Regions from separate parts of the Streptomyces sp. NPDC028289 genome, predicted to be linked through region 2. Evidence: riboswitches for the same ligand, from Rfam matches in the RefSeq annotation. Region 2 holds a riboswitch; each other region holds the start of a gene.

Region 1 (4,204 bases), on a different contig from region 2:
CTCGAACAGCGGGTCCTCGATGGAGACCAGCGGGTAGGAGGCGACGAGCTCCTCGTAGTACTCGGTCATCTCGGCGGCCGAGCGGGACTTGCCCTCGAACTCGTACTTGCCGTCCTTGTAGAACTCGGACGCGGCGACGTCGAGCGCGAGCGCGATCTGCTCGCCGGGGACGTAACCGGCCTGCTTGATGGCCTCCAGGATGAGGTCGAGCGCGGCGCGGTTCGACTCCAGGTTCGGGGCGAAGCCGCCCTCGTCGCCGAGGCCGGTGGCCAGACCCTTGCCCTTCAGGACCTTCTTCAGGGTGTGGTAGACCTCGGCACCCCAGCGCAGCGCCTCGGAGAAGGACTCCGCGCCGATCGGGGCGATCATGAACTCCTGGATGTCGACGTTGGAGTCCGCGTGCGAGCCGCCGTTGAGGATGTTCATCATCGGGACGGGCAGCAGGTGCGCGTTCGGGCCACCGAGGTAGCGGAACAGCGGCAGGTCGGACGCCTCGGAGGCGGCGTGCGCGACGGCGAGGGAGACACCGAGGATGGCGTTGGCGCCGAGCGAGCCCTTGTTGTCGGTGGCGTCCAGGTCGAACATGGCCTGGTCGATCAGGCGCTGCTCGGTGGCGTCGTAGCCGACGAGCTCCGGGCCGATCTGCTCGATGACGGCGAGGACGGCCTTCTCGACGCCCTTGCCCTGGTAGCGGTTGGGGTCGCCGTCACGGAGCTCGATGGCCTCGAAGGCACCGGTGGAGGCGCCGGACGGAACGGCGGCACGACCCGTGCTGCCGTCGTCGAGGCCGACCTCGACCTCGACCGTGGGGTTGCCTCGGGAGTCCAGGATTTCCCGGGCTACGACGACGTCGATGGACGGCACGAGCATCTCCTTCTTGGGATGTGACGCTGGTTGTGCGGGGCGCACGTGGGCCTCGTCGGCCCTTGCTCAGCCTTGCGACTAGAGCCTAACCGTCCGAGGGCCGTCGGCCGGCACGACCGACCGGCCCGTGGACACACAGACGGTACTCATTGTTCATGCGCGGAACAAAGGGGGTCCCGATGAAGAACGGAAGAAGAGCGGGCCAAGAAGCGCGCCGGGAAGGGGCGGCAAAGAGAAACCCCGCCCCGGTGCGTACGGGGGAAAACGCACCGGAGCGGGGGCCTGTGGGGGACGGGGGGTGACCCTCACGTGGTCTCCACTATGGGGACCACGGCTGTGTGGGAGCTGTGGTTCAGCTGGGCGCCGCTCAATACTTTCGGCGGCCGCGCCGCGCGCTGCGTCAGGTGCCCTACTTCAGGTGCAGCTGCTGGCCCGGGTAGATGAAGTCGGCGTCGTCGACGATGTCCTTGTTCAGCTTGAACAGCGCCTGCCAGCCGCCCTTGACCTTGTGCTTCTCGGCGATCGAGCTGAGGGTGTCGCCCTTGACGACCTTGTACTCGCCGTCGCCCTTCTTGACCTTCTTGCCGGTCGGGGTGGTGACGGTCTTCTTGGCGGCCGGGCGCTCGGCGGAGCGGGAGGCGGCCTGGGTGTCGGTCGAGCGGGTGCTGGTGCTGCTGCTCGACGAGCTGGAGCCGGAGGAGCTGCTGGAGCTGCCGCCGGTGTAGGTGGCGCTGGACAGGCCCGTGCCGCAGACCGGCCAGGCCCCCTTGCCCTGGGCGGCGAGGACCTTCTCGGCGATCTGGATCTGCTGCGCCTTGGTGGCCTGGTTGGCCTGCGCGGCGTACTGCGTGCCGCCGTACGCGGCCCAGGTGGAGGCGGAGAACTGCAGACCACCGTAGTAGCCGTTGCCGGTGTTGATGGCCCAGTTGCCGCCGGACTCGCACTGGGCGACGGCGTCCCACTCGGAGGCGGTGGCGGCGGAGGCGCTGCCGGCCGCCATCAGCGGGGCGGCGACGGCGACGCCGGTGACACCGGCGACAGCGATGGCGCGGACGGCCTTGGACGGACGACGGTGCTTGCCCTTGCCGGAGAACAGCATGGATCGATCCCCTCACCGACGCCTGCGAGGTGAGCTGTCGGGTTCGGGCCGGTTGAGTTGCCCGGCCGCACACCGTGTGTCGGTGCGCGGCTTCACCCCGAGCCGGATCGGCAGCCTCAACTACCGGCCCCGGCACTTACCTTGGGTCCCCCGCTCCTGCCTACGGCGCATGACGCGACGACTGTTCCCGGGCGGCCGCTGGCAGGACTCGGCGTTGCGACGGCCGGGGCTCGTGGTGACGAGCGGCCTTGACCGTAAACAGGCCATCAGGTGAATTTCAAAGATGATCAGGGCTTCTGAGACTCATCCCACACTTTCACCAAAACGGACATTCAACTCGAAGCGGGACGTCAACTCCCGCTACTTTTCGTCCGATTCGCTGCCGAGTTTCAGGGTCTGACCGGGGGTGATGGCGTTCGGGTCGGTGCCGATGTCGGCCTTGTTCGCGGCGTAGAGCGCACGCCATCCACCGTCGAGGTCAAGGGAGTCGGCGATGGAGGCAAGGGTGTCGCCGTCGCGGACGGTGTAGGTGCCGGCATCGCGGGAGGCGTGGCGGCCGGAGGAGGTGACACTCTGACCGTTTGTCACGCTTTCGTCCGCCGAGCCGCCGCGGTGCTTGCCGCCGCTGCTGACGGCTCCCGTGTCGACCAGGCTCCAAGAGCCGCCGGTCTGCCATGAATTGTCCGAGTCGTCGATCCCGGAGGTGACGGGACTCTCGCTCGCCTTCGAGGCGCCGGAGCCTGCGTCGGAGTCGGAGGATTCCGACTTGTCCGTCTTGTTGGACTTGCTGGAACTGTCCCCCTTGGAGCCGTCGTCGGCACTCGCACTCGGAGAGGGGGCGGCGGAGTCGTTCCCGGAGTCCGTGGCGCCCGAAGACGAGTCGGAGCCGGAAGAGGAGGACGAGTCCGACAGTCCGGAGGACGAGTCAGACGAGTCGGAGGAACCGGATGAATCGCCCGAGTCGCCGAGTCCCGTGTCGACGTTCACCGAGGCGTCGTCGGACGAGAGGCCGGCGAGCAGGGCGCAGGTCCGCCAGGGCTTGGTGCCCTGGTCGGCGAGTATCTTCTCGGCGACCGCGATCTGCTGCGAACGGCTCGCCTGGTCCGGCGTGCCGGCGTACTCCAGCCCCCCGTACTTGCTCCAGTCGTCCAGGGACATCTGGAGGCCGCCGTAGTAGCCCGTGCCGTTGTCGGCGCTCCAGGAGCCGCCGCTCTCGCACTCGGCCACCTGGTCCCAGGTCGAGCCGTCGGCCGCGCTGGCGTTCACCGCGCCTAGGAGCGGGATGGCGATGGCGGAGCCGGTCACCCCGGCCGCGACGAGGAGTGCCGGAGCCTGGCGGGGGCGACGGTGACGACCGTTCCCGGAGAGCATGCGGAAACCTTTCGAGCGACAGCGGTGACCGGCGCGACGGTTCCCGCAGGGGCGCCGCGCTGATGGGTGAACGTATCGGCAGACGATCACTTGTCACAAGTTAATGCCGCGTAGATCACGTGAAGATCACAGACTTGAACGTCGGTCACCTTTTACCCCCACGGGCCGGTACAAGCCTCGGCGAGGGCCTGCGGGGGGCTTCAGCGACCGGCCGGCGTGAACTCCACGGGCAGGGTGCGCAGTCCGCGCATGATGAGCCCGCCGCGCCACCGCAACTCGCTCTCGTCCACCGCGAGTCGCAGGTCGGGGAGGCGGGTGAGGAGGCCGGCGAGCGCGGTCTGCCCCTCCAGGCGGGCGAGCGGGGCCCCGAGGCAGTAGTGGATGCCGTGGCCGTAGCCGAGGTGCTGGTTGTCCCGCCGGGCGAGGTCGAGGGTGTCCGGCTCGGCGAACCGATCCGGGTCCCGGTCGGCCGCGGCCAGGACGACCAGGACCGGGTCGCCGGGCGCGATGCGCTGCCCGCCGATGTCGACCGGCTCGGTGGCGAACCGCCAGGTGGCCAGCTCCACCGGCCCGTCGTAGCGCAGCAGTTCCTCGACGCCGGTCTCCAACAGCCCGCGCTCACCGGCGGCCAGGGACTCCTGCAGACGTGTCCGCTGCCCGGGGTGGGTGAGCAGCGCGTACGTCCCGTTGCCGATCAGGTTGACGGTGGTCTCGAAACCCGCGAACAACAGGATGAAGGCCATGGCCGCGGCCTCGTTCTCGGTGAGGTGCTCGCCGTGGTCCGAGGCCCGGATGAGCCCGGAGATGAGGTCCTCGCCGGGACCGGCCTCGGCGGGCAGCGCCTCCCGCTTCCGGTGGATCAGCTCGGCC
Region 2 (4,204 bases):
CCGACCGGGCAGGCCAAGGGCTGGCGGCTGTGGATCGAGGGCTGGGCGGTGGCGTTGCGCGAGCCCGCGCTACGGGACGTCACCAAGGGCCTGGACCAGCAGTGGAAGGCGGCGATCGCCGAGGTCATCGCCGAGGGGGTGGCCGCGGGCGAGTTCGGCTGCCCTGACCCCCCGGCTGCGGCGCTGCGGCTGACCGCGCTGCTCGACGGGCTCGCCGTCCAGCTGACGTCGTATCCCGGTGCCGTGGCCCGGTCCAGGGCCCAGGAGTGGGCCGACGAGGCGCTGGCGCGCGAACTGGGGCTGTCCGGGCAGCAGTAAGGGGCGGCCCGCAATGCGGCCACCCCTTACCCGCCGGTTCCGCCTCAGGCCACGGAAGCGATCCGCATCTTGATGTCGTCCGGGGAGAGCGCTCCCTTGGCCGTCACGTGGTCGCCGGACGACTCCCCGCGCAGCCGGCGCCCGATCCAGGGGACGAGGTACTCGCGGGCCCAGTGCACGTCGTCGCGGCGGACCTCCAGGGTGCCGCGGGGCGGCAGCGGGGGCCACGGCTGGTCCGGGTCGGCCGGCACCTCGACGCCGAGCACCTGGCCCGCACGCAGCGCCACGCGTGTGTGCCCCTCGGGAGAGAGGTGCAGCCGGTCGTCGTCCCAGGCCCGCCGGTCCTGAATGGTCTTCAGGGACCACAGGTCCAGGACGGGGCAGCCGTACCGGTCGGCGATGGCCCGGACATGTCCGTTGTACGTGGCGATCTTGCCGCGCATGTGCTTGAGGACGGGCACGCCCCGGGTGTCGAAGCCGGTGGTCACCAGCACCGTACCGACGGCCTCGGTCAGCCGGGCCACGGCCCGCTCGAACCGCTCGGCCACCTCGTCGGGGTCGGTGCCGGGGCGGATGATGTCGTTGCCGCCCGCGCAGAAGGAGACCAGGTCCGGGGCGAGTTCCAGGGCCTGCGGCACCTGGTCCGCCACGATCTGGTCGAGCAGTTTCCCGCGCACGGCGAGGTTGGTGTAACCGAAGTCGCCCTCGGGCCGCCGGTCGGACAGCAGTACCGCGAACCGGTCGGCCCAGCCGACGAACGCCCCGTCGGGGCCGGGGTCTCCCACGCCCTCGGTGAAGCTGTCCCCCACCGCCGCGTACGACCCGATCACTGATGCATTGTCATTCTTCGAATCGTCTCCCACGTCGGACCATGATTCACCTTCGGTTGTGACCTACGCGACCGTAATAAGGGGTTGACGCTCGGTGAGATAAGACACTTTTAAATACTTTGCCAACCTTGGAATAAGGCCCTGAACACCGACGTTGAAGCGTCGGTCGTAGGGCCCCTGGTCAGCCGACGGCGACACCCTTGGAGCGGAGATAGGCGACCGGGTCCACGTCCGAGCCGTAGTCGGGGGTGGTGCGGATCTCGAAGTGCAGGTGCGGGCCGGTCACGTTGCCGGTCGCGCCGGAGAGACCGACCTGCTGGCCCGCGGTCACGGTCTGGCCGACCGAGACGGAGAGGGCGGAGAGGTGGCCGTACTGCGCGTAGTAGCCGTCGGCGAGCCGGATGACGACCTGGTTGCCGTAGGCGCCGCCCCAGCCGGCCGTGACGACCGTGCCCGCGCCGACGGCCTTGACCGGGGTGCCGGTCGGGACGACGAAGTCGACGCCCGTGTGGTAGCCGCTGGACCACATGCTGCCGGCCACGTGGTAACCGGTGCCGACGGCGCCGGCGGCGACCGGGAGGTTGAAGCCGGAGGTGGTCGCGACCGAACCGTCGGAGCCGTCCGCGGAGGAGGACGAGGACGAGGAGGACGAGGAGGCCGAGGACGAGGAGGAGGAATACGACTGCGGGTTCGACTGCGTCTGCGGACGGGAGCCGGAGTCCGTCGTCGTGGTGTGCCGGCCACCGAGGGTGAGCTTGAGTCCGGGGTGGATCAGCGAGGGGTTGTCGCCGACCGCCTGCCGGTTGTCGGCGTAGAGCCGGTGCCAGCCGCCGCGGACGTTCTGCTCGCGGGCGATCTTCGAGAGATAGTCACCGGGCACCACCGTGTAGATGCGGTGCGCGAAATGCGCGGCGCCGGAATTCCCCGCGGGCGCCTCCTTCACCGCGGTCTTCCCGATCACGGGAAGCGTCTGGGCGGCCTTTTCGGAAACGGACTGCGTAGTGGCCGCGTGGGCGCCGGTGGCCCCCATGAGCGGCAGAGCCAGCGCGGCGCCACCGGTTCCGGCGACGGCCATCGAGCGGGTGAAACGCTGGGACTTGGGGCGGCGGTGCTTACCCTTCGCGGGCATGGCGCATTCCTCTCCGGCGCCTGCGAGGTGAGCTGTCGGGTTCGGGCTGGAGCTGCCCGGCCACGGCGGAAAGCGTGGCTGTACCCCTAGCCGTCCCGGGAACCGGAACAGGCGGTCTTACCTGGTGGGTCCCCCGCTCCTGCCGGGCACGGGTGAGTGTGTGTGGGGACTCCGGGCGGCGGCAGGATTCGGCGTTCCGTCCGGATGTGTGGCGAACGTAAGCGAGTAGGACGGACGTGGACAAGCGTCCGGTTCCGGCCGTCCGGGTTTCACTTGATCCGTTACCGGAAATCCCGGTCACTCTCCGTGAATTCCGGCCTGTTCGCTTTTCCAATCCGCTTACGGAACACCGGGATTACGTGAGCATGACGCGCGACGGACGGTCACGAATATGACGCTCCTCACGCACGTCATGCCACGTCCCCTTATTACACGCCGAGTTGTAATGAAGGCACCTATTCGGGCATATGTGTCAGATCCGGCGAAGCCGGATGACTGCCGCATCCAGGTCGCCCTTCAGTCCGGTGCGCAGCCCGTGGTGCAACAGGACGGCACCCCGGTGCACTTCGCCCGTTTCGCGGCATTCGTATGACGCTGTCGGATCGAGCCCCTGCAGCCTCAGCGCCGGCGCCGGCTCGCCGTAGCTCTGGGCCTGCAGCCAGGCGAGGACGACGGTCTCGTCGCCGAGCGTGTACTGCACCGCGCTGAGCCCGCCGGCCGGCGGCCGCAGCCGGAACTGATCGCCGCGCTGCACCTGGTGCCGGATCTCCTTGTAGAGCTCCACCCAGCGGCCGGCCTCGGCGAGCTCCTCCTCGGTCCACTGCGAGAGGTCGCCGCCGATGCCGAGCGCACCGGCCATGGAGCTGACGAACCGGAAACGCAGGCTGCTGACCCGGCCGTTGAGCTGGTGGTTCGGGCTGTCGGTGACCCAGGCCGACATCACCCGGGCGGGGTGGATCTGGCTGAAACCGTGCTGGATGGCGAGCCGGTCCAGCGGGTCGGTGTTGTCGGAGGTCCACACCTCGTCGGTACGGCTCATGATCCCGAGGTCGATCCGCCCGCCGCCGCCGGAGCACGACTCGATGGCCACGTTCGGGTGGGCCGCCCGGATCCGGTCGAGCAAGGCGTACAGCCCGCGCACGTGGTCGACCCACAGGCGCTGCGGGTAGGGCTCGCCGGGCCAGCCCGCGTCCGTGAAGCAGCGGTTGAAGTCCCACTTGACGTAGTCGATCGGAGCGCTGGACAGCAGGGCGTCGAGCTGCTCCCACAGGTACTCCTGGACGTCCTCGCGGGCGAGGTTGAGGACGAGCTGGTTGCGGAGTTCCGTCCGCTTCCGTCCCGGCTGGTACTGCACCCAGTCGGGGTGTGCGCGGTACAGGTCGCTGTCCGGGTTGACCATCTCGGGCTCGACCCAGATGCCGAACTGCATGCCGAGGGCGTGCACGTAGTCGGCGAGCGGCTTGAGACCCTTCGGGAAGCGGTCCGGGTTGGGCGTCCAGTCGCCGAGCCCGGCGCGGTCGCTGGTGCGGGCGCCGAACCAGCCGTCGTCCACCACGAACAGCTCGACGCCGATCGCGGCGGCCCGGCGGGCGAGGGTGGCCTGCTGCTCCTCGGAGATGTCGAAGGTGGTGGCCTCCCAGGAGTTGAACAGCACCGGCCGGTCCTGATCGGCGTCCGGGATGATGTACGCCCGCTGGTAGGCGTGCCAGGCGCGGCTCGCCCCGCCGAAACCGCCGTCGGTCCACAGGCCCGCGAAGACGGGGCTGGTGTACGACTCGCCCTCGGCCAGCATCAGCAGGCCCGAGTCGTCGTAGCCGGCGCCGCCGGTGATCTGCACGCGCGCGTCCGGGAGCTGGGCGACCGCGATCCGCCAGGAGCCGGACCAGCCGAGGGCGCAGCCCCAGACCTCGCCGCGCTCCTCGGTGGC
Region 3 (4,204 bases), on a different contig from region 2:
TACGCGACGGCGCTGGCGCTGCTGCGGCGCCGGGGGCAGCGGGGTCGGGCCGGGGCCGACTTCATGGCGCGGGAGCGGGAGCTCCTCACGGAGCTGTGGAGCCGACGGGAGCTGGTGCGGCCGGCCCTGGAGTACGCGGCGCGGACGGCCGCGCCGGGCGCATGGCCGGGGTACACCGGTTACGTGCCGTCGGCCTACGGGGCGGCGATGCCGTATCCCGCCTACAACCCGTACCGGAGTTAGCGCTTCGGGGTCGCGGCCGGCTCGGCACCGCCGGGATGCGCCGTGCCGGCTGAGCGCCGTTGCGGCGGACACGCATACGAACCGGACTGCAACCCCCTGGGGGGCGCTGGGGGTACCCCCGGCCGAAGGCTGGGGGGAGGAACTGCGCGACCGGCCCACGACGGCGCTGTGCTCCGCGACGGGCCGGCGTTCCGACGGCGGGTACCGGCCTGCCCGGCCCCGCCGACTTCGACCGTCGTGGCCGAGCACCGTTGCGGCGGAAGGGTGGACCGGAGGAGCCGGGGGCAGGCGGCCGTCAGGCGGAAGCCGTTGTCAGCTTCGTCAGTTCCTCGTCCGTCAGGTTCAGGTCCGCCACGGCCAGCAGGGGCGGGAGTTGCTCCAGTGTGCGGGCCGAGGCGATCGGGGCCGTGATGGTGGGCTGGGCAGCCAGCCAGGCCAGGGCGACCGTGGGGATCGGGGCCTCGTGGGCCGCTGCGATCTCGTCCAGGGCCGCCAGGACCTTCTGGCCGCGCTCCGACTCGGCGTACTGGGCGGCTCGGCCGGCTCGCGCGCTGTCGACCGTCGTACCGGGGCGGTACTTGCCGGTGAGGAAGCCGGCGGCCAGCGAGAAGTAGGGGACGGCCGCGAGGCCGGTGCGGGAGGCCAGGTCCTGGAGGGGGCCCTCGTAGGTGTCGCGGGAGACCAGGTTGTAGTGGGGCTGGAGGGCGACGTACCGGGCGAGGCCCTCGCGGTCGGAGAAGTCCAGGGACTCCTGGAGCCGCTCCGGCGTGATGTTGGACGCGGCGATGTGCCGGACCTTGCCCGCCCGCACCAGCTCGTCCAGCGCGCCGATGATCTCCTCGACCGGGATCTCGGGCTTGTCGAAGTGCGTGTAGTACAGATCGATGTGGTCGGTGCCGAGACGGCGCAGGGACGCGTCGGCGGCGGCCTTGATGTTGGCGGCGGACAGGCCCGGGTACTCGGGGTGCTGGCTGACCTTCGTCGCGATGACGACGTCGTCGCGGTTGCCGCGCGCCTTGACCCACTTGCCGATGATCGTCTCGGACTCGCCGCCCTTGTTGCCCTCGATCCACGCCGTGTACGAGTCGGCGGTGTCGACGAAGTTGCCGCCCGCGGCGGCGTACGCGTCGAGGACGGCGAAGGAGGTGGCCTCGTCGGCGGTCCAGCCGAAGACGTTGCCGCCGAGGGCGAGCGGGAAGACCTCCAGGTCGGAGGCGCCGAGCTTGCGGAGGGAGGGGGAAGCGGAAGAAGCACTCATGCCTGACTTCAACACGCGTCGCCGGGCACCCCATGCCGACGCAACACGAAGTTCTTGTAAAGGCGACCGCCTCCGCGAGGCGTGGCGGGCAGCCCGGCGGCCCTGACGCCGGGGGTTGTCGTCAGGGCCGCCGGGGGCCGGTCGGTGAGGTCCGGGTTCTGGCCGGAGCCAGGTTCAGGGGTTGAGGCCCTTGCCCCGCAGCCAGGTCATCGGGTCGATGGCGGTGGCCTGGCCGTTCGGGTGGACCTCCAGGTGGAGGTGCGGGCCGGTGACGTTTCCGGTGGCGCCCACGCGGCCGATGACGTCGCCGGTGGCGACCTTCTGGCCGACCTTGACGCCGATCGAGGACTGGTGGCAGAACCACAGCTCGGTGCCGTCGTCGAGGGTGATGATCGTCCGGTAGCCGTAGGAGCCGGCCCAGCCCGCCTCGGTGACCGTGCCGCTGTGCACGGCCTTGATCAGCGTGCCGGTGGGCGCGGCGAAGTCGAGGCCGGTGTGGTAGCCGGAGGACCACATGGAGCCGGCCTGGCCGAAGGTGCCGGTGATCGTGTACGAGACGACGGGCAGCGTGTACTGCTTGGCCAGCGCGGCGAGGCGGGCCTGCTCGGCCTTCTCCTTCGCGGAGGCCTCGGCCTTCTCCTTGGCGTCGGCGGCCTTGGCGGCGGCCGCCTTCTCCGCCTTGGCCTCGGCTGCGGCGACCGCCTGGTCGGCGGCGGCGACGGCCTTGGCGCTGGCCTTGGTGTCGAGCTGGTTCTGCTGCTGCGCGGCCTGGGCGATGATCCGGCTGCGCAGCGCCTCACCGGCGTCGGACGAGGAGGAGTCCGCGTCGGTGGCGGTCGTCGTGACGCTGCTGAGCGCGGTCCGGGTGGCCTGGTGGCCGCCGTCCTCGCCGAGCAGCGAGCTGACGGAGGACGGGAGGTCGGGCAGCGAGATGGAGACCGGCGGCTTGCCGGTGTTGGCGCTGGCCATGCCGCCCGCGCCGACGGCGGCTATGACGCCGACGCCGAGAACCGTGGAGCTGCGGGCGAGCCCGCCGCCCTTCTGCTTGGCGACCCGGTGCCGGCCGCGTACCGCGGAGAGGGACTCCTCGGTGGGGTTCCACTCCTCGAAGGGGCCCTCGTCGATGCGGTAGCCGCCGTAGCCGAAGGTGTCGGGCTGACGCTGGCTGGGCACGAACGGGGCTGTCGGAGCAGGCGGGTTGGACGCCACGCGGGCGCACTCCTTTCCTTCCGCCGCCTACCGGGTTAGCTGACGGGTTCGGAGCGGGAAGGTCTCCTACGCGCGTATACCGGCCGTTTCGTACCCGGCGGTAGCCGTGCGATTCACCCCAAGGTGGTGGTTCCCCGGTTCCCTTGCGGGATTCGGCGCGTGCGCACGGAGCCGTCTCGGGTGACGGCTGGGACGACCGCGCTGCGTTATCGAACGTTAATAGACCCGGCTATCAGATTCCAAGCTGTTCGCCTTGATCATTAAGCTTTCAAAGCTTGGACTTACCTGCCACGACCGGTCAAAAACGGTCGAGTCGACGGTGCGCGCCGCTCAGCTCAGGAGTCACACAGGTTTTGATGGTGACTCAGTTGTTATGCACAGGGCGGTCGTCCGGACACCGAACGTGACCGCGCCCCGCTCAGGGCCGTCTCAGGATCTGGATACGACTCAGGGCCGGAATCCTTGAATCTCGGATTCCGGCCCTGGGTTTCAGTAGCGGGGACAGGATTTGAACCTGCGACCTCTGGGTTATGAGCCCAGCGAGCTACCGAGCTGCTCCACCCCGCGTCGGTGACACCAGCATACGCCATCCGAAGAGGGGAAGTCACACGGGTTAAGTCTCACGAGGCCGACGGGGCTGCGGGGAGGTCCCTGACCGCGGGCAACCCCCACGCACCCGCACCCGCAAACCGCGCCCCAACCCGCTCAGCCGAGCAGATGCGCGTTGGGCGCCTTCGCCTCCCCCTCGTACTCCCCGAGCACCAGCACCTCCACCCCCGCCTCCCGCAGCGCCCCCGTCCCGTCGGCCGCCGCCACGAACGTGTCCGGTTCGCGCCACGCCGTCACCACCCGTCGTACCCCGGCCCGGAGGATCAGCTCGGCGCAGGGGTGCGGGCGGGAGGCGCGGTGGGTGCAGGGTTCGAGGCTGGTGTAGACCGTGGCCGCGGCCAGCCGGGGGTCGTCCGCGGGGATCTTCGCCAGGGCCGCCTCCTCCGCGTGGACCACGGGGTCGCCGGCCTCCCGGGAGTGGCCGCGGGCCAGCTCCGTGCCGTCGGCCGCGACGACGACCGCGCCCACACTGAACGCGGTCCGGGAGGGCGGGCACTCGGCCGCCAGTTCGCAGGCGAGCCGCAGCCAGTGCCGGTCCGCGGCGGACACCGACCCGCCCGTGCCGGGGGCCGTGGGCTCGTAGCGCATGAGGACGACGTCCTCGATCCGGCGGGTCTCCAGGAGCCGCAGCCGCCCGGCCTGGTACCCGCCGGGACCGAACAACCGCGGCGCCTTCGGGTCGCCGACGAAGAGGGGGGCCAGGACCAGCTGGAGCTCGTCGGCCAGGCCCTGCTGGAGGAGCTGGGTGTGGACGGTGCCGCCGCCTTCGACCATCAGGCGCCGTACGCCCCGTACGTCGTGCAGGTGCTCCAGGAGCAGCCGCCAGTCGAGGTCGGCGCCGAGGGAGACGACGTCGGCGGCGATCCCGAGGGCACGGGCCCGCCG
Region 4 (4,204 bases), on a different contig from region 2:
GCGTTCGGGTAGTCCTCCTCGAACTGCAGGATGTTGCGGATCGTGGCGCCCCGGAAGGCGTAGATCGACTGGTCGGCGTCACCGACGACGCAGAGCTCGGCGGGAGGCAGGTCGTGCTCGGCGGGCGGGGTGCTCTCGTCGTGCGCGCCGGTGCCGACCAGCTCGCGCACGAGCGCGTACTGGGCGTGGTTGGTGTCCTGGTACTCGTCCACCAGGACGTGCCGGAAGCGGCGGCGGTAGTGCTCGGCGACGTCCGGGAAGGCGCGCAGCAGGTTGACCGTCGTCATGATCAGGTCGTCGAAGTCGAGGGCGTTCGCCTCGCGCAGCCGCGACTGGTAGAGGGCGTAGGCCTGGGCGAGGGTCTTCTCGAAGCCGTCGCTCGCCCGGGCGGCGAAGTCCTCCTCGTCGACCAGCTCGTTCTTCAGGTTGCTGACCTGGGCGCTGAACGACTTCGGCGGGAACCTCTTGGGGTCGAGGTCCAGGTCTCGGCAGACCAGGGCCATCAGGCGCTTGGAGTCGGCCGCGTCGTAGATCGAGAAGGAGGAGGTGAAGCCGAGCTTCTTGCTCTCCCTCCGGAGGATCCGCACGCAGGCGCTGTGGAAGGTCATCACCCACATCGCGTTCGCGCGCGGGCCGACGAGGTGCTCGACCCGCTCCTTCATCTCGCCCGCGGCCTTGTTGGTGAAGGTGATCGCGAGGATCTGGCCCGGGTGCACATTGCGCGCGCCGAGCAGGTGGGCGATGCGGTGGGTGAGCACGCGCGTCTTGCCGGAACCGGCGCCGGCCACGATGAGCAGCGGGGAGCCGGCGTGCACGACGGCGGCCCGCTGGTTGTCGTTCAGCCCCTCCAGGAGTGCGGCCGGGTCCAGGGCCGGGCGGGCGGCGCCGTCGCGGTAGTAGGCGTCCCGGTCCGGGGGCACGTCGAACTTCCCGCCGAACAGATCGTCCGGAATCGACTCCGGAGCGTGCTCGTCCTCGGGCGGCGGCGGGGGTTCCTCGTCATGGCCGCGGGGGGCCTGGAGGCTCGCCAGGAAGCTGTCGTCAAAGAGGCTGCTCATCGCTCTCCGAGTCTAGGGCGCCCCACCGACAACCGGCCGCCGCCCCGAAAACTCGCCCCGGTGACCGAACAGATCCGTTCGGTCACAGCAGGTCGACGCGCGTCACACGGCCGCGAAGGCCCACCACGAACCTCTCAACAATCCATGGCAAGTTACCCATAACGTCCCGGATCACCCCGCCTGAACAAATCCCGACGCCAAGGTCACGAAAATGTATCGGGCATATCGCACATCAAACTTCACAGAGACCACACGAGTTGGCTAGCGTGCCGGGCAGGCCGTACGACCCCCACCGGCGAACGTCGCCGGGCCGCACGGCCTCCGCCGAGTCCGGGGCGCCACCGCGCATCCGGAGCCGGGGACCCACACCGATCCCGGGGTGAATCGGTCCCGACTCCCCTCCGGGGAACGGACCGTAGGGCAACCCTTCCGAACCACCCGCCCGAACCCGACAGCTAACTCGGTAGGCGGACCGCTGGAAGGAGTCGCCCCCGTTGGCGTCGCACCGCAAGTCCCGGCCGTCAGGAACACGCGCGGCAGGCATACGCACCCCCGCACTGGCCACCGCCGCCCTCACCTCCATGGCCCTGTTCTCCCAGACGGCCGAGGCCGCGCCCTCCTCGGACGGCAAGCCGAGCCTGGAGGAGGTCGAGAAGAAGGTCGACGCCCTCTACCGGCAGGCGGAGTCGGCGACCGAGAAGTACAACGCCGCCAAGGAGCGGACCGGCAGTCAGCGCAAGCAGGTCGACACCCTGCTCGACGACGTCGCCAGACGCACCGACCGGCTCAACAAGGCGCGTGAGGAACTGGGTTCGTTCGCCGCGGCCCAGTACCGGACCGGGGCGAGCGTTCCCGACACGGCGACCTTCCTGCTCGCGGACAGCCCCCAGGGCTACTTCGACCAGGACCAGCTGATGAGCCGCCTGACCGCGCGCCAGAAGGGCGCGGTCGACGACTACGTCACCCAGCAGTCCGCGACCATGAAGAAGCGGCAGGAGGCCACCCGGAGCCTCGAGTCGCTCACCGAGACGCAGGACGACCTCAGGACCGCGAAGACCACGGTGCAGACGAAGCTGGCCTCCGCGCGGGAGCTGCTGTCCCAGCTGACGGCCGCGGAGAAGGCCCGGCTGGCGGCGATCGAGAAGCGGCAGCAGGAAGCGGCGGACCGCAAGGCGGCGGAGCTGGCGAAGCAGCAGGCCGCGGCGGCCGACCGGGCGACGTCGTCGTCCACCGCGTCGGGCAGCTCCTCTTCCGGCACGTCGAGCAGCTCGTCCTCCGCCTACGCCACGAAGGCCGCCAAGGCGATCGCCTTCGCCCGCGCGCAGATCGGCAAGCCCTACGTCTGGGGCGCCACCGGCCCCGGCTCCTACGACTGCTCCGGGCTCTCCCAGGCCGCCTGGAAGGCCGCGGGCGTCTCCCTGCCGCGCACCACCTACGACCAGGTGAACGCCGGCACCACCGTCCCCCTCGCCGACGCCCAGCCCGGCGACCTGGTCTTCTTCTACGACGACGTCAGCCACGTCGGCATCTACATCGGCAACGGCATGATGATCCACGCCCCGAAGCCCGGCGCCTACGTCCGGGAGGAGTCGATCTACTACGGCGGCGAGTCGATCATCCACAGCGTGGTGCGCCCGGCCTGACCCGACGGGGCGCCCACCACCCCGGGGGCGCCGCCTCCCGCTTCTCTTCGCCGGCCCCGCACGCACAGCGGCGCCCGCCGCCCGCCACGCACCCGCAGCCGCTCCCCCACATCCCCCCGCGCTCCCGTCCGCCGCGACCGTACGGCTCGCGCGGTCGGCGCCGTTTCGGGCCGCACGCGCGCGTGCCCCGCTCGTCCAGCGGGCGGCACTCCCTAGCATCAGGGGCATGTCCGGCATTTCACCCCTCCGCGGCTGGTGGGCGCAGCGTCCGCCGGCGGCCGGGGCCGCCGTGATGGCCACCGGCATCATGTCGGTGGGGTTGCACCTGGCGGGCGCCGAGACCGTGTCCCGGGTGGCGCTGGTACTGACCTGCGTGATGTGGGCGGCGCTGGCGGCGGACTTCGTCGTACGGCTGGCGCGCGACCGCCTGCGGTGGGCGCGGGAGGCGCGGACGCCTGGCGCGCTCACCGCCGTGGCGGCGACGACGGTGCTGGGGACGCGGTTCTCGGCGCTCGGGTGGCAGACCCTGGCCGAGGCCCTGCTGGCGCTGTCGGTGGCGCTGTGGCTGCCGTTGCTGGTCCTCGTCGTGCGGCACTGGAAGCCGCGGATGCCCGGCGCGGTGTTCCTGGCCTGTGTGGCCACGCAGGGGCCGGCCGTGCTGGGTGCGACGCTGGCGGCGGCCGTGACCACGGCATGGCTCGCACACCTCTCGCTGGTCCTGTTCTGGGTGGGGCTGGCGATGTACGGGCTCGCCGTGCCCCGGTTCGAGTGGCGGCAGATCGCCCAGGGGCCCGGTGACCAGTGGGTGGCGGGCGGCGCGCTCGCGATCTCGGCGCTGGCCGGGGCACGGCTGCTGGCCGCCGACAGTGCGCGGCTGTACCTGTGGAACGACGACGACCAGGGCGTCCTGCGCGTGGTGACGGTGGCGCTGCTGGTCCTGGACCTGGCCTGGTACGTCGTCCTGCTGGCCGCGGAGGTGGCGTGGCCCCGCCCGCGTTACGACATGCGCCGCTGGTCGACGGTGTTCCCGATGGGGATGACGGCGACGGCGACGCTGTCGGTCGCGGCCGCCGTCGGCGGCGCGTGGCTGAGGTGGCCGGGGCGGGTGCTGGTGTGGGTCACGGTGGCGGCCTGGCTGACGGTGGCGGCCGGTGCGGCGGCGGACGCCCGTGCCGCTCTCAGGAAGACCCGCTGAGGATGCCGGGGATCAGGTCCACAGGACGGCGATGAAGATGTTCACCACCGTGAGCAGGCCCACCAGGCCGAAAGCGCCCTTCTCGACCTTCTCGTCGTCCCGCTTCACGTAGACGAGCCCGAGGATCACGATCAGCAGGGCGAGCTTCACGCCGATCTTGATGGTGTTGACGTGGTGGTCGTCGGCCTCGTTGAGACCGACCAGGATCACGCCGGTCGCGAGCATGGTGAACGCGCCGTGCAGCATCCCGGGGACGAACCGGGCCGTGCCCTGGCCCATCGCCTTCATCTGGGTGAGGAAGCCGCCGA

The links. Region 2 has a riboswitch for cyclic di-AMP ahead of ACZ4UV_RS13120 (M23 family metallopeptidase). Riboswitches for the same ligand answer to the same signal wherever they lie in the genome.
Region 1: another riboswitch for cyclic di-AMP. It lies ahead of ACZ4UV_RS36165 (transglycosylase family protein); the one in region 2 lies ahead of ACZ4UV_RS13120 (M23 family metallopeptidase).
Region 3: another riboswitch for cyclic di-AMP. It lies ahead of ACZ4UV_RS24805 (M23 family metallopeptidase); the one in region 2 lies ahead of ACZ4UV_RS13120 (M23 family metallopeptidase).
Region 4: another riboswitch for cyclic di-AMP. It lies ahead of ACZ4UV_RS16155 (C40 family peptidase); the one in region 2 lies ahead of ACZ4UV_RS13120 (M23 family metallopeptidase).

Annotation. Positions count from the first base shown of each region.
Region 1 is NZ_JBVHTI010000007.1:649,501-653,704, reverse strand. It holds gene eno (phosphopyruvate hydratase) at 1-870, opposite strand, end outside; gene ACZ4UV_RS36165 (transglycosylase family protein) at 1,274-1,963, opposite strand; cyclic di-AMP (ydaO/yuaA leader) riboswitch at 1,968-2,141, opposite strand; gene ACZ4UV_RS36160 (transglycosylase family protein) at 2,324-3,334, opposite strand; gene ACZ4UV_RS36155 (cytochrome P450 family protein) at 3,535-4,204, opposite strand, start outside.
Region 2 is NZ_JBVHTI010000002.1:1,153,423-1,157,626, reverse strand. It holds gene ACZ4UV_RS13130 (TetR/AcrR family transcriptional regulator) at 1-318, shown strand, start outside; gene ACZ4UV_RS13125 (SGNH/GDSL hydrolase family protein) at 363-1,148, opposite strand; gene ACZ4UV_RS13120 (M23 family metallopeptidase) at 1,330-2,277, opposite strand; cyclic di-AMP (ydaO/yuaA leader) riboswitch at 2,282-2,442, opposite strand; gene ACZ4UV_RS13115 (alpha-galactosidase) at 2,750-4,204, opposite strand, start outside.
Region 3 is NZ_JBVHTI010000005.1:20,501-24,704, forward strand. It holds gene ACZ4UV_RS24795 (PrsW family intramembrane metalloprotease) at 1-243, shown strand, start outside; gene ACZ4UV_RS24800 (aldo/keto reductase) at 539-1,501, opposite strand; gene ACZ4UV_RS24805 (M23 family metallopeptidase) at 1,676-2,710, opposite strand; cyclic di-AMP (ydaO/yuaA leader) riboswitch at 2,720-2,878, opposite strand; tRNA gene ACZ4UV_RS24810 (tRNA-Met) at 3,204-3,277, opposite strand; gene ACZ4UV_RS24815 (dihydrofolate reductase family protein) at 3,416-4,204, opposite strand, start outside.
Region 4 is NZ_JBVHTI010000003.1:436,745-440,948, reverse strand. It holds gene pcrA (DNA helicase PcrA) at 1-1,058, opposite strand, end outside; cyclic di-AMP (ydaO/yuaA leader) riboswitch at 1,371-1,545, shown strand; gene ACZ4UV_RS16155 (C40 family peptidase) at 1,553-2,701, shown strand; gene ACZ4UV_RS16150 (tellurite resistance/C4-dicarboxylate transporter family protein) at 2,928-3,896, shown strand; gene ACZ4UV_RS16145 (hypothetical protein) at 3,909-4,204, opposite strand, start outside.